Regions from separate parts of the Allobosea sp. OAE752 genome, predicted to be linked through region 4. Evidence: predicted binding sites of a transcription regulator. Region 4 holds the regulator's gene; each other region holds the start of a gene.

Region 1 (3,602 bases), on a different contig from region 4:
ACCGGCCGGTCACGATCGCCCCCTTTATCGTCAGTAAGCTCAACACCGCCGCGCAGATCGCCTTTGCCGCGCTGGCGCTCGGCTCGCGCGCCTTCGGCATCGATCCCGGTCCCGCCGGCACGGTCGGCGAGCTGGTTGTCGCCTTGTTGACGCTGGCCTCGATGGCGGCCTATCTCGCCTTCTGGCTGCGGCACATGGCGGGATCGGCCGAGACCGCCCGCGCTGGCCGGGAACCGCCGGACCACGTATAGAGTTGCTCGTCTTCCCGCCGAAGACGCGAAGAGGCTGATGGATGACCTTACAGCGCCAGATCGGCTTTTGGCTGGGTTCCCTCTTCGTCTTCGTGCTGTTCCTGGTGCTGCTCAGGGACATCCTGCTGCCCTTCATCGCGGCGCTGGCGCTTGCCTATCTGCTCGATCCGCTGGCCGACCGGCTGGAGCGCCTCGGGATGAGCCGCCTTGCCGCGACCATCGTCATCCTCGTCGTCTTAATCCTGATCTTCGCGCTGGTGCTGATCCTGCTCGCGCCGCTGCTCGGCCAGCAGCTCGCCGGGCTGGTGGCGCGGCTGCCCGGGGATGCGGCGAAACTGCAGTCGCTCGTGCTCGAAAAGGGCGCGCCCTGGCTCGAGCGCTTCGGCGGCGGCGATCTTGCCAAGCAGGCGCAGAGTTCGCTGGGCGACCTCGTCGGCCAGGCGACGAAATGGGTTGGCGGCCTGCTGCAATCGCTCTGGAGCGGCGGCACCGCGATCGTCGGCGTCTTTTCGCTGCTGGTGCTGACGCCGGTCATCGCCTTCTATCTGCTGGTCGACTGGGATCGCATGGTCGCGACCGTCGATAGCTGGCTGCCGCGCGACCATCGCAAGACCATCCGCGGGCTGGTGCGCGAGATGGACACCGCCATCGCAGGCTTCCTGCGCGGGCAGGCGCTGGTCTGCCTGCTGCTGGGCGCATTTTACGCCATCGGGCTGAGCGTCGTCGGCGTCAATTTCGGCGCGTTGATCGGCATCATCTCGGGTTTCCTCTCCTTCATTCCCTATGTCGGCTCGCTGACCGGGCTCGTGCTCTCGGTCGGCGTCGCGACGGTGCAGTTCTGGCCGGACTGGACCTGGCCGCTGGCGACGCTCGGCGTCTTCCTGGTCGGGCAGTTCCTCGAGGGCAACATCTTCCAGCCGAAATTCGTCGGCGACTCGATCGGCGTCCATCCGGTCTGGCTGATGTTCGCGCTGCTCGCCTTCGGTTCGCTCTTCGGCTTCGTCGGCCTGCTGCTGGCGGTGCCGCTGGCGGCGGTGATCGGCGTGCTCTGCCGCTTCGCCCTCAGGCAGTATCTCGCCAGCAATCTCTATCGCGGCATTCATCCGAACCCGGCGAAGGCCGATGTGACGATCGAGATCGAGCGCTGAGCCGCCCATGTCAGACGCGCCTTCGCGCCCGCGCCAGCTCGCCTTCGACCTGCCGGTCGACAGCCGCCACGGCGTCGAGGATTTCCTCGTCGGCCCCTCGAACGAGGCGGCCTACGGGCTGGTCGAAAGCTGGCCGCGCTGGCCCGATGCCTGGCTGCGCCTGACGGGACCGGAAGGCGCGGGCAAGACCCATCTCGCCGCGATCTGGGCCCGCATGGCCCATGCCTGGACAATTCCCGCGCGTGATCTGGCTGACGAGAAGGTGCCGCATCTGGTCTCGGGCGGCGCGCTCGTGATCGAGGATTGCGATGCCGGCCCCTTCGACGAGCCGGCGCTGTTCCATCTGATGAACGCGATCAAGGCGCGCGGCGGCCATCTGCTGCTGACGGCGCGCACGCCGCCCGATCTCTGGGGCCTGCGCGTGCCGGACCTGCTCTCGCGCCTGCGGTTGGCACCGAGCGCCACCATCGAACCGCCGGATGACGGGCTGCTCTGCGCCGTGCTGGTCAAGCTCTTCATCGATCGCCAGCTCGTGGTCGATACGGCGGTCATCGATACGCTGGCGCTCAGGATGGAGCGCTCCTTCGCCGCCGCGCGGCAGGTCGTGGACCGGCTCGACCGGGTGGCGCTGGAGCGCGGCCGGCGCGTGACGCGCCCGCTGGTGCAGGAGGTGCTGGCCGAGCTGTTCCCGCAGGAGCCGGGCTGAGCGGCCTGCTGACGATCGCGGGGGCTGCCGGGCGCCCCGTGAAGCCTCATATCTATGGCCGGCGGCCGATGCCTGCTAACCTTTTCCGACAGCGATTCATGTCGCTTGTCATCGAACCGTCACGGTAGGATGGCTTCACAACGCCCCATGAGACGCACGAGCAGGACGACGACCAGGGTAAGGGTACGGACCAAGCGCATGACCACGGAGATCGCGGCCGACATGCCCGACATGCCGGATAGGGCGACGGGGGATTCGGACGCATTGCCGCTGCGCCGGCAGCCGGCGCGCTTCATGAATCGCGAGCTCTCGTGGCTGCAGTTCAACCGCCGGGTCATGGAGGAGGCGTCGAACCGCAGCCATCCGCTGCTGGAGCAGCTGCGCTTCCTCTCGATCTCGGCCAACAACCTCGACGAGTTCTTCATGGTCCGCGTCTCGGGCCTGCGCGAGCAGCTCAAGGCCGGCGTCGTCACCCCCAGCCAGGACGGGCTCACCCCGGCCGAGCAGCTCGTCGAGATCGGCAATGCGGTTTCGGCCCTGACCGACGACCAGCAGGCGCGCTGGGTCGAACTGCGCCATGAGCTGCACGAAAATCGCATCCATCTGCTCGGTCCGGCCGATATCGGTTCGCAGGACCGGATCTGGCTGGAGGATTATTTCCTCAATTACGTCTTCCCGGTGCTGACGCCGCTGGCGATCGACCCGGCCCATCCCTTCCCCTTCATCCCGAATCTCGGTTTCACCGTCGCGCTCGCGCTGGAGCGCCTCAGCGACGGGCGCCAGCTCGACGCGCTGATCCGCGTGCCGATCAAGATCGACCGCTTCATCGAGCTGCCCGATCTCGCCCGCGAAGGTTTGCACCGCTTCATCACCCTCGAGGATGCGGTCTCGCTCTTCATCGCCAAGCTTTTCCCCGGCTACGAGGTCAAGGGCACCGGCTCCTTCCGCGTCATCCGCGACTCCGACCTCGATATCGAGGAGGAGGCGGAGGACCTCGTCCGCGTCTTCGAGACCATGCTGAAGCAGCGGCGCCTCGGCGTCGTCATCCGGCTCGAACTCTCGACCGGCATGCCCGACCATCTGCGCCGGATGATCGTGCGCGAGCTCAAGGTCGACAGCGACGAGGTCGTCGAGGTCAACGGCATGATCGGCCTGAACGAGCTTGCCCAGCTCGTCAGCGTCGACCGGCCGGACCTCAAGTTCAGGCCCTACAACGCCCGTTTTCCCGAGCGCATCCGCGAGCATGGCGGCGACTGCTTCGCCGCGATCCGGCAGAAGGACCTGCTGGTCCATCACCCCTATGAGAGCTTCGACGTCGTGGTGCAGTTCCTGCAGCAGGCGGCGCGCGACCCCAATGTCGTCGCGATCAAGCAGACGCTCTACCGCACCTCCTCGAACTCGCCGATCGTCAAGGCGCTGACCGAGGCCGCCGAGGCCGGCAAGTCGGTGACCGCGCTGGTCGAGCTCAAGGCCCGCTTTGACGAGGAAGCGAACATC
Region 2 (3,602 bases), on a different contig from region 4:
CAGGTCGAGCGCGGCATAGCTCGGCGCGCCCAGCAGGGCCCGCATGCTGCGCTCGATATAGATCACCGCCGTCGGCAGGCTCACGGCGAGCGCCAGCACCAGCACCAGTGGGCGCATCGGGTCGTCGCGGCGCTGCCACCAGTCGCGGAGCAGGGTGAGCAGGATCGGCCAGAGCCCGATGAATTCGAGCGAGCCGGTGTTCTGTGTTTCGAAGAAGCTCAGCGCCGCGAATCCCGCTGCGAGCCAGCCGAGGGGGCTGTCGGCCAGCGCCCGCCAGCCGGCGAGGGAGGTAGGCAGGCCGCTCCGCCAGGATGCGAGGGCGAGCGCTCCGAGCAGCAGCAGTACCGGGCCGACCACGTTGAACTTGACCGAGGCGACGGTGAGGAAGCGCGGCAGCAACGCGCCGGTGTTGAGGCCGAGCAATTGCAGGATGTCGGCGAGATAGGCCGAGACGATGCCCGTCGCCAGCTCGAGCCCGGCCAAGGCCGCGATGACGAGGCCGGCGGCGATGGCGACGTCGAGCAGGCGCATTCGCCCGGCGACCAGCGCATAGCCGACGATGAGCGTGCCCGTCACCGCGCCGGTGATCTTCACGAGGAAGAGGCTCAGCATCAGCGCGGCGACGAGGCCGATCCGCAAGGCGCGATGACGCGCGAAGAGCAGCGTCGCGATCAGCAGATAGAGCAGCAGGCTGACATGACGGTTGTAATAGCCGTAGCCGTCGAAGCCGGGCGATGGGTAGAGTGAGTGCAGGTTGATCGGCAGCGCGGCGAACATCAGCAGCGGCAGGAGCAGTGCGAGCGCCTGTCCGCGTGCCCGTGGCGCGAGATCGGCCATCAGCAGCGCCGTGAGCGGCAGCAGCACCGGCAGCAGCGCCCAGTTGACCAGCAGCATCGGCTGCGCGGCCGGAAAGAACGCATCGAGCCCGGCGGCGAGATAATAGCCGAGCGGCCCGACCGGCGCGAAGAAGTCGAGCGCCGGGGCCTGCCCGACATGGATGCGCTGGATCGCGTCGAGATAGACGACCGTGTCCCAGGCATTCGGGCCGAGCGGCACGCGCAGCGGCAGGTTCAGCCCGGCGATGACCGCGACGACGAAGGCCGCGATCCAGACGAGAGGGTTGCGCAACAGGCGCCCGGCGAGGTTGCCGCCCTCGCCGCGGGGGAGCCCGGTCCTGATGTCGCCCACCGCCAACGCCAACCCTCCTGGTCGCGCGCTCTCTGACAGAAAAACCTTACCAGCAAGCTGACGCGGTTGCCGACACGGCCCCCTGCCGGCCGAGGTTATGGCCTCAAAGCAGCCCGCGCTTCGCGAGATGGCGCATCAGATGCGAGGCGCCATAGGTCCAGGGCTCGCATTCATCCGTGCGCTTCATCCGGTTGACGAGGCTGCCGAGCTCGGGCGCCGCGATGGTGACGATATCCCCGTATTTATGGGTGAAGCCGCCGCCCGGCGCATCGCGATCCTTGATCGGCGCGAACATGGTGCCGAGATAGAGCGCCGCCCCGTCCGGATACTGGTGATGCGGGCCGATCATCTGCGCGGCAAGATCGGCCGGGTCGCGGCTGATCTTGGCGATCGAGGAGGAGCCTTCGAGCGTGAAGCCGTCCTCGCCCGCGACCGTCAGCGTCACGGTCGTCCTGCGGACATGGTCGAGCGTGAAGCCCGCGTCGAAGAAGCGGATGAAGGGGCCGACCGCGGCCGCGGCATTGTTGTCCTTGGCCTTGCCGAGCAGCAGCGCCGAGCGGCCCTCGACATCGCGCAGATTGACGTCGTTGCCGAGCGTCGCGCCGACGATCGTGCCGGTCGAGGCGACGATCAGCAAGATCTCCGGCTCCGGGTTGTTCCAGCTTGAGGCCGGATGCAGGCCGGCATCGACGCCGGTCCCGACGGTCGACATCGCCGGCGCCTTGGTGAAGATCTCGGCGTCCGGACCGATGCCGACCTCGAGATACTGGCTCCAGGCGCCCTGCTTGATCAGCACCTCCTTGAGATGCATCGCCTCGGGCGAGCCGGGCTTCAGCTTGGACAGGTCGTCGCCGATGAGCTTGCCGATCTCCTCGCGGATCGTCGCGGCGGCGGCCGGGTTGCCGCGGGCCTTCTCCTCGATCACGCGCTCCAGCATCGAGACGGCGAAGGTGACGCCAGCGGCCTTGACCGCCTGCAGGTCGAGCGGCGAGAGCAACCAGGGCTTCGAGGGGTCGCGCCTATCCACGGGCGTGTTCGCCAGGATGTCGGCGAGCGAGGCGATCGCCTCGCCCTCGACCGCGCGCAGCGCCTTGGCGGGATCGGTCGATTCGCACAGATCGCGGCTGGTCGGGAAATGGGCGCTGACGTCGATCACCCGCCCGTTGCGGACGGTGACCACCGCCGGGCCGCCGAGATCGGGCCGCCAGACCCGGCCGGCCAGGACGGCGGTTGCGGCATCCTGCGGCAGGGTCGCTGCGACGGAGAGGTCGAGATCGGGCATGGCGTCGTCCAGGAGAGAAATCGTTCGGGAGCCGGAGAACAGCCGCTTATGCGCAAATGCGCAAGCCGGTTCGCGACCATAGGTGGATTGCGCCGGGCGTCATCGATTTGTCATTGAAATGTCGCCCGCGCTTCATGCTAGCTTGCGCACCAACGACAAGAACCGCGGCGGGGTCCGCCCGCGGAAGGGAGATCGACCCATGAGCATCAAATCCCGTATCCTGATGAGCGCGGCGGCGTTCGCGCTCGCCGGTGCTTCGCCGGCTTTCGCCCAGACCGAGATCCAGTGGTGGCACGCGCTGACCGGCGCCAACAACGACGTCGTCGTCAAGCTCGCCAATGATTTCAATGCCTCGCAGAAGGAATACAAGGTCGTTCCGGCCTATAAGGGCTCCTATCCCGATGCGTTGAACGCCGGCATCGCCGCCTTCCGCGCCGGCCAGGCGCCGCACATCCTGCAGGTCTTCGAGGTTGGCACCGGCACGATGATGTCGGCCAAGGGCGCGATCAAGCCGGTCCATGAGATGATGAAGGAAGCCGGCGAAAAATTCGATCCGAACGCCTATCTCCCGGCGATCAGCGGCTACTATTCGACGGCGAAGGGCGAGATGCTCTCGATGCCGTTCAACTCGTCCTCGATGGTGATGTGGTACAACAAGGACGCCTTCAAGAAGGCTGGCCTCGACCCCGCCAAGCCGCCGAAGACCTGGCCGGAGGTGTTCGCGGACGCCAAGAAGCTCAAGGCCGCCGGCTACGATAAATGCGGCTTCTCGAACGCCTGGGCGACCTGGGCCAATATCGAGCAGTTCGGCGCCTGGCATAACATTGCGCTGTCGACCAAGGTCAACGGCATGGCCGGCACCGATGCGGTGATGACCTTCAACAAGGACCCGGTCTTCCTCAAGCACTGGACCAATCTGGTCGAGCTGCAGAAGGACAAGACCTATGACTATTCCGGCCGCACCAACAATGGCGAAGGCCGCTTCACCTCGGGCGAATGCCCGATCTTCCTGACCTCCTCGGGCTTCTATGGCAACGTCGTCGCCAATGCGAAGTTCGACTGGGGCAACGCCCCGATGCCGTACTACCCCGATGTGCAGGGCGCGCCGCAGAACTCGATCATCGGCGGCGCC
Region 3 (3,602 bases), on a different contig from region 4:
GCTGCTGACCGATATGGACGAGCCGCTCGCCAGCGCGGCCGGCAATGCGCTCGAGGTTGCCTATGCGCTCGACCATCTGACGGGGCGCCGGCGCGAGCCGCGCTTCCACGAGGTCACGGTCGCGCTCGGCGCCGAGATGCTGCTGCTCGGCCGTCTGGCGGCGAACCTCGACGAAGCGCGTGGCAGGATCGAGGATGCCTTCGCCTCGGGTGCCGCGGCCGAGCGCTTCGCCAGGATGGTGGTGGCGCTGGGCGGCCCTGCCGATCTGCTCGAAGCGCCGGCAAAGCATCTCGCCGCGGCGCCGGTCGTGAAGCCGGTCTTCGCCGAGACGGCCGGGACGGTCTCGGGCATCGATACCCGCGCCGTCGGCTTCGCGGTCGTGGCGCTGGGCGGCGGCCGGTTGCGGCCGCAGGACGGCATCGACCATGCGGTCGGCCTCACCGATATGGCCGGCATCGGCGCGACGCTCGGGCCGGACCGTCCGCTCGCCATCATCCATGCGCGCGGCGAGGACGCTTTCCTTGCGGCAAGCGAGCGCTTGCGCAAGGCCTATCGGATCGGAGAGGGTGCGGCGCAGGGCGAACTGGTCGCCGGACGGATCACGGAGAGAACACGGGCATGAGTTTGCTTCTGGCCATGACGGGCTGGCATGTCGAGGACTGGCGGGCGCGCTTCCAGGCGCTGCTGCCGGAGATGCCGATCGTGGTGCCGGGCGAGCCCTTCGACCGCCGGGCCGTGCATTATGTCGCGAGCTGGAAGCATCCGGCCGGCAGCCTGACCGGCCTGCCGAACCTCGCGGCGATCTTCTCGCTCGGTGCCGGCGTCGATTTCCTCTTCGCCGACGACAAATTGCCGGAAGTGCCGATCGCACGCGTGGTCGATCCCGACCTGACGACGCGGATGAGCGAATATGTCGTGCTGCATTGCCTGATGTATCTGCGCCAGCAGCATCGCTACATGCGCCAGCAGCAGGCGAAGCTCTGGGAAGACGACCGCAACCAGCCGGCGGCCCGTTCCGTCCGTGTCGGCATCATGGGGCTCGGCGAGCTCGGCCTCGATGCCGTGGCCAAGCTCAAGGTCATCGGCTTCGACGTGGCCGGCTGGAGCCGCTCGCCGAAGAGCGTCGAGGGGCTGCAGACCTTCTCCGGCGAGGACGGCATGAAGGATTTCCTGGCGCGGACCGACATCCTCGTCAGCCTGGTGCCGCTGACGCCCGAGACGCGCGGCATCCTCAACGCCGGGCTTTTTGCGGGGCTCGCGCAGGACGGCCGGCTCGGCGGGCCCTTCCTGATCAATCCGGGCCGCGGCGGCCTTCAGGTCGCGGACGACATCATCGCCGCGCTCGATGCCGGCACGCTCAAGGGCGCGACGCTCGACGTCTTCGAGACCGAGCCGCTGCCGGTGGAGTCGCCGCTGTGGAGCCATCCGGGCGTGACCGTCACCCCGCATAACGCGGCGATGTCCGAGCCGGAGGCGATCGCCACGCTGGTCGCGGCGCAGATCAGGCGGCTGGAGGCGGGCGAGCCGCTGCTGCATGCCGTCGATCCGGCCCGGGGCTACTGAGCAATGGCCCGAAAAGTCGAATCCGGTTTTCGGAAGCGGCCGATGCCGTAGCGCCATCTGGCGCCTTCACCGAACCGTCACCCCGTTGTTGTCGGCGTGCCATCCGGGCGCGCGAAGCCGGCTGGTCCTTTTCAGCCCGGAGAATTTCATGCGCTCGTCGCTCGCCATTATCCTGCTTCTGTCGTCCACCATGCTCGCCGGGGCGCAGGAGTCTCCGAAGGAATTTCCCGCGAAGCTTCTGAGCCAGGCGCTGCTGCCGGCCGAGACGATCATCCCCGCCCCCGCCGATGCACCGGCCGATCTCAAGGTTTCCGGCAAGTTCGTCACGCCGGGCAAGCGCGTCGAGGCCGTCAGCACGGTGATGGGCACCTCGGGCGGGCGCCCGACGGGGCTCTCGACCCCCTTCGCCGGCCAGCCGGTGCAGGGCTTCTCCGGCATCCGTTCGCTGGGCAACAACGAGTTCCTCGTGCTGACCGATAACGGCTTCGGCGCCAAGGTGAACTCGCCCGACGCGATGCTGTTCTTCCATCGCCTGAAGGCCGATTTCGGCAAGGGCGCGCTCGAACGTGTCTCGACCACCTTCCTGCACGACCCGGACAAGAAGGTCCCCTTCCGCATCGTCCATGAGGGCACCGAGAAGCGCTACCTGACCGGCGCCGATTTCGATCCGGAATCGATCCAGCCGATCGGTGGCAAATACTGGATCGGCGAGGAGTTCGGCCCCTATCTCATCCGCGTCGACGCCAATGGCAAGGTCGAGGCCGTGTTCGAGACGCTGGTCGACGGCAAGCCGGCCCGCTCGCCCGATCACTACGCCGTCACCACCCCGGCCGCGCCGAATCTGCCGGTCGAGTTCAATGTCCGCCGCTCGAAGGGCTTCGAGGGCATGGCCCAGTCGCCGGATGGCCGCTTCCTCTACCCGCTGCTCGAAGGCCCGCTCTGGAACGCGGAAACCAAGGGCAACGAGGAGGTCGACGGCAAGGAAGTCCTCCGCATCCTCGAATTCGACGTCCAGAACGAGAAGTGGACCGGCCGTTCCTGGTTCTTCCCGCTCGAAGCCAAGGGCCTCGCCATCGGCGACTTCAACATGATCGACGCCACGACGGGCCTGATCATCGAGCGCGACAACGGCGAGGGCACCGCCGACAAGGCCTGCGCGCCGGGAAGCCGCGGCCCGGACTGCTTCCACGACATCGCCAAGCACAAGCGGATCGTCAAGATCGAGATGACCGACGCCAATGTCGGCAAGCCCGTGCGCCGTATCGGCTATATCGACCTGATGAAGATCGCCGATCCCGACGGCAAGGCGAAGCAGGGCACGAAGGACGGTGTCTTCACCTTCCCGTTCTTCACCATCGAGAACGTCGACGTGGTCGACCGGGCGAATGGCGTGATCGTCGTCGGCAACGACAACAACCTGCCCTTCTCCTCCTCGCGCGACCCGAAGAAGGCCGACGACAACGAACTCGTCCTGCTGTCGGTGAAGGACCTGCTCGACGCGAAGTGAGATCGTGCCTGCGCCGGCACCGCAGTGCGCGGGGTCGGCGCAGGCGCTCCGCGCCAGCGACGCGGTCGTTCCTCGTCTGTTCTTGAAATATTGCCGGCTCGGCGTATAATAAATCGACCAAGCGCCTCGTGCGCGAGGCGTAGTGGTTGGATGATCTTCACCGATGGAGGTGATCATGTTGACCGCGAATACGAACATCAGACGGTCGCAGGACTGGCTAAATCTGATCCTTGCCGCGCTGCTGTTCTTCTCACCCTGGTTCATGGGCTTCGTCGGCGACTTCATGCCGACGCGCAATGCCTGGATCGTCGCCGTGGTGCTCGCCCTGGTCGCGGTCGCCGCGCTCACGGCCTTCGCGGAGTGGGAGGAATGGCTGAACCTGGCACTCGGGCTCTGGCTGGTGGCCTCGCCCTGGATGCTCGGCTTCACCGGCAATCCCGCCGCCTTCCGGACCCATATCGTCCTCGGTCTGCTGACCGCGGCGGTTTCGGCCTGGGCGGTCTGGGATTTCCATCACGAGCCGCACGCAACG
Region 4 (3,602 bases):
CTCGAAAGCGCCATCGACCGCGATGCCGTTGGTCCGCGGAAACCACCGCAGCACGGGCAGATTGTCAAATTCATGCGAGCCCCTCCTCCCCAAGCGTAAGAATGACCTCTTGACCCGGCAGCCAGCAAACGAAACGATCTCCGGTAGCCTAGTCCAAAACGGAATACCCATGGCCTTGCGGCCCCCGCCCTCCTCCACCGCCATGCGCGCCTTCGTCACCGTCGCGCGACTGGGCTCGACCGCCCGCGCCGCAGGCGTCGTCAACCTGACGCAGAGCGCGGTCTCCAAGCAGATCCTGTCGCTCGAGCACCATCTCGGCACCGTGCTGTTCGAGCGCAATCCGGTCGGCCTCAAGCTCACCGAGGCCGGCGCAATCTACCTGCCCTATGCCGAGGCCGCCCTGGAGCAGATGGAACGCGGTGCGATGCGCCTGGCCGAGCGCGTCGCCATCGCCCGGCCGATCCGGTTGCACATGGTCGCCATCGCCGGCGAGCGCTGGCTGATGGAGCGCTTCCCCGTCTTCGCCGAGGCCCATCCCGGCGTCGATGTCCAGTTCACCAACTATGTCAGCGAAAACGAGACGGAAGAGCCCGACATCGAGATCAACCACGGCACCCCGCCCTGGCCCGGCAAGGAGGCGCATTATCTGTTCGGCCGCGATGTCGCCCTCGTCGCCGCGCCCGAATTGCTGGAGCGCATGGGCGGTTTCCGCCGCGCCGCCGACATCCAGAAGATGACGCTGCTGCAGCATTACCAGATGCCGGCCTTCTGGGCCGAGTTCACCGAGGCGCATGGCCTGCGCGGCGCGGTGCCGGCCCATACCGTCCGATACGGCTATTACTCCGTCATCATCCGCGCCGCGGTCGCGGGGCTCGGCGTCGCGCTGGCGCCACGCTGCTATGTCGCCGAGGAACTGGCTTCGGGCGCATTGGTCAACCCGCTCGATATCGGCTTCACCAGCGTCACCGGCTGCTGGCTGACCCGCCGCCTGGACCAGCCCTCGCGCCCCGGCCTCGACGCCTTCATCGCCTGGCTGAGGACGGAGGCCGCGGCTTTCGACGCGGCGACGCGAGCAGCCTGAGCGCCCGCAACCTCCCGGCCGGCCATGCGTTGACATCGGCACAGGAGGAGGCCGCCATGATCACCATTCTTCCGGCTCCCGACCATGTTCTCGCCATCGCGTTCAGCGGCACCATCGAGCCGGCCGATATCGAGCGCGTCGCCGCCGATGTCGAAGACCGGCTGAGCCGGCACGAGAAGGTCGCGATCCTCGCCGATATCACCGCCTTCGACGACATGACCTTCGCCGCCGCCTGGAAGGACGCGCGCTACAGCTTCGGCAAGCTCTGGGAACTCAGGCGCTTCCCCAAGGAGGCGATCATCGTCGAGAAGGGCTGGCTCGATCGCGTCGCGCGGCTCTTCGCCCCGGTGGTCCCCTTCGTCGAGATCCGCACCTTCCCGCCGGCCGAGCGCGAAGCCGCGCTGGCCTGGGCCGCCGATATCGAGGGCGGCCCCGACACCTGAAGCACGGGCGCTGCGAGCCGGGGCTCGGCTCGCGTGTCAGCTCCGGCGGCGGTCAGCTTCTGGCGAACGTCTCGTCGAAGGCATAGCCCGCGCCGCGCACGGTCCGGAGCGGGTCCTTGGCGTCGGCAGGCGTGATCGCCTTGCGCAGGCGGCCGACATGCACGTCGACGGTGCGCTCGTCGATATAGACGTCCCGGCCCCAGACGGCGTCGAGGAGCTGGGCGCGGGAATAGACGCGGCCCGGTGCCTGCATCAGGAACTCGAGCAGGCGGAACTCGGTCGGCCCCAGATGCAGCTCGCTGCCGGCGCGGCGGACGCGCCGGGTGGTGCGGTCGAGCTCAAGGTCGCCCGCCTGCAGAAGACCGGCGACATGGCCGGGCTTCGCCCGGCGCAGCAGCGCCTGGATGCGCGCCGTCAGCTCCGGCAGGGAGAACGGCTTCACGACATAGTCGTCGGCGCCGGTCGCGAGCCCGCGCACCCGCTCGGTCTCCTCGCCGCGCGCCGTCAACATGATGATCGGCACCCGCTCGGTGTCGCGCCGCGAGCGCAGCCGGCGGCAGAGCTCGATGCCGGAAAGGCCCGGCAGCATCCAGTCCAGCAGCACCAGATCGGGCGTGTGGTCGCGCAGATGCAGTTCGGCGTCGTCCCCCCGCGCCACGCTGTCGACCTCGAAGCCCTCGGCTTCGAGGTTGTAGCGCAGCAGCAGGGTGAGAGGCTCTTCGTCCTCGACGATCAGGATGCGTGCCGCCATGATTCCTTAGCCTCAGCTACCCGTGATCGCCTCGACCTCGATATTGGTCGTGTCGAGCTTCGGCCGGTTCGCGTCGAGCGAGTCACCGGTGATGAGATAGTGGATCGTCTCGGCGATGTTGGTGGTGTGGTCGCCGATGCGCTCGATGTTCTTGGCGCAGAACAGGAGATGCGTGCAGAAGGTGATGTTGCGCGGATCTTCCATCATATAGGTCAGGAGCTCGCGGAACAGCGAGGTGTAGAGCGCGTCGATCTCGTCGTCGCGGCGCCAGACCTCGAGCGCCTTCTGCTCGTTGCCGGCGGCATAGGCGTCGAGCACGTCCTTGAGCTGCGCCTGAACGAGGCGGCTGATGTGCTCCAGCCCGACCACGGCGCGGTGCGGCGGCTGGAACTGCCCGGAGATGGCGACGGCGCGCTTGGCGATGTTCTTGGCGAGATCGCCGACACGCTCGACATCCGCCGCGATGCGGATGGCGGAGATCAGCTCGCGCAGATCGTTGGCCAGCGGCTGGCGCCGGGCGATGGTCAGCACCGCCTTCTCCTCGACCTCGCGCTGGAGATTGTCGAGGCGCTGATCGGCGGAGATGATCTTCTGGGCCAGCGTGGTGTCGCGGCGCACCAGCGCCACGGTCGCATCGCCGAGCATGCGCTCGGCCATCCCGCCCATTTCGGCGAGGCTGCGGCGAAGGCCTTCGAGATCGGCGTCGTAGGAGCGGACGATATGGTCGGTCATGGGGTTCCTCCTCCGTCGCCGCTCAGCCGAACCGGCCGGTGACGTAATCCTGCGTCTGCTTCTTCGCCGGGTTCATGAAGATCGTGTTGGTCGGCGCGAACTCGATGACCTCGCCGAGATACATGAAGGCCGTGTACTGCGAGATGCGCGCCGCCTGCTGCATGTTGTGCGTCACGATGGCGATGGTGAAGTCGCTCTTGAGCTGCTCCAGCAGGTCCTCGATCTTGCCGGTCGAGATCGGGTCGAGCGCCGAGGTCGGCTCGTCGAACAGGATCACTTCCGGCTTCTGCGCGATGGTGCGCGCGATGCACAGGCGCTGCTGCTGGCCGCCGGAGAGGCCCATGCCGGAGCTCTTCAGCTTGTCCTTGACCTCGTCCCAGAGCGCGGCGCGGCGCAGTGCGCCCTCGACGCGGTCGTCGAGCTCCGACTTCGGCGGCTTCTCGTAGAGGCGGATGCCGAAGGCGACGTTGTCGTAGATCGACATCGGGAACGGCGTCGGCTTCTGGAACACCATGCCGACGCGCGAGCGCAGCTCGTTCACATCGACGTCGTTGGAGATGATGTTGCGTCCGTCGAGCATGATCTCGCCGGTCGC

What was found. Region 4 encodes PhoB, which activates phosphate uptake and scavenging genes when phosphate is short. Its sites were predicted from a motif close to TGTCATNNANCTGTCAT; they were not measured.
Region 1: a site for PhoB is predicted at 2,212-2,228, ahead of GGC47_RS16255 (RNA degradosome polyphosphate kinase). Genes of this name have one in related genera too.
Region 2: a site for PhoB is predicted at 2,568-2,584, ahead of ugpB (sn-glycerol-3-phosphate ABC transporter substrate-binding protein UgpB). Genes of this name have one in related genera too.
Region 3: a site for PhoB is predicted at 1,628-1,644, ahead of GGC47_RS12710 (esterase-like activity of phytase family protein). Genes of this name have one in related genera too.

What each region holds. Positions count from the first base shown of each region.
Region 1 is NZ_JBNPXO010000005.1:430,285-433,886, reverse strand. It holds gene GGC47_RS16270 (CDP-alcohol phosphatidyltransferase family protein) at 1-251, shown strand, start outside; gene GGC47_RS16265 (AI-2E family transporter) at 293-1,399, shown strand; gene GGC47_RS16260 (HdaA/DnaA family protein) at 1,407-2,105, shown strand; gene GGC47_RS16255 (RNA degradosome polyphosphate kinase) at 2,328-3,602, shown strand, end outside.
Region 2 is NZ_JBNPXO010000004.1:218,172-221,773, forward strand. It holds gene GGC47_RS12750 (hypothetical protein) at 1-1,194, opposite strand, end outside; gene GGC47_RS12755 (fumarylacetoacetate hydrolase family protein) at 1,292-2,470, opposite strand; gene ugpB (sn-glycerol-3-phosphate ABC transporter substrate-binding protein UgpB) at 2,670-3,602, shown strand, end outside.
Region 3 is NZ_JBNPXO010000004.1:208,381-211,982, forward strand. It holds gene deoA (thymidine phosphorylase) at 1-622, shown strand, start outside; gene GGC47_RS12705 (2-hydroxyacid dehydrogenase) at 619-1,563, shown strand; gene GGC47_RS12710 (esterase-like activity of phytase family protein) at 1,712-3,070, shown strand; gene GGC47_RS12715 (SPW repeat protein) at 3,246-3,602, shown strand, end outside.
Region 4 is NZ_JBNPXO010000003.1:167,243-170,844, forward strand. It holds gene GGC47_RS09960 (LysR substrate-binding domain-containing protein) at 170-1,081, shown strand; gene GGC47_RS09965 (SpoIIAA family protein) at 1,138-1,524, shown strand; gene phoB (phosphate regulon transcriptional regulator PhoB) at 1,577-2,275, opposite strand; gene phoU (phosphate signaling complex protein PhoU) at 2,288-3,007, opposite strand; gene pstB (phosphate ABC transporter ATP-binding protein PstB) at 3,030-3,602, opposite strand, start outside.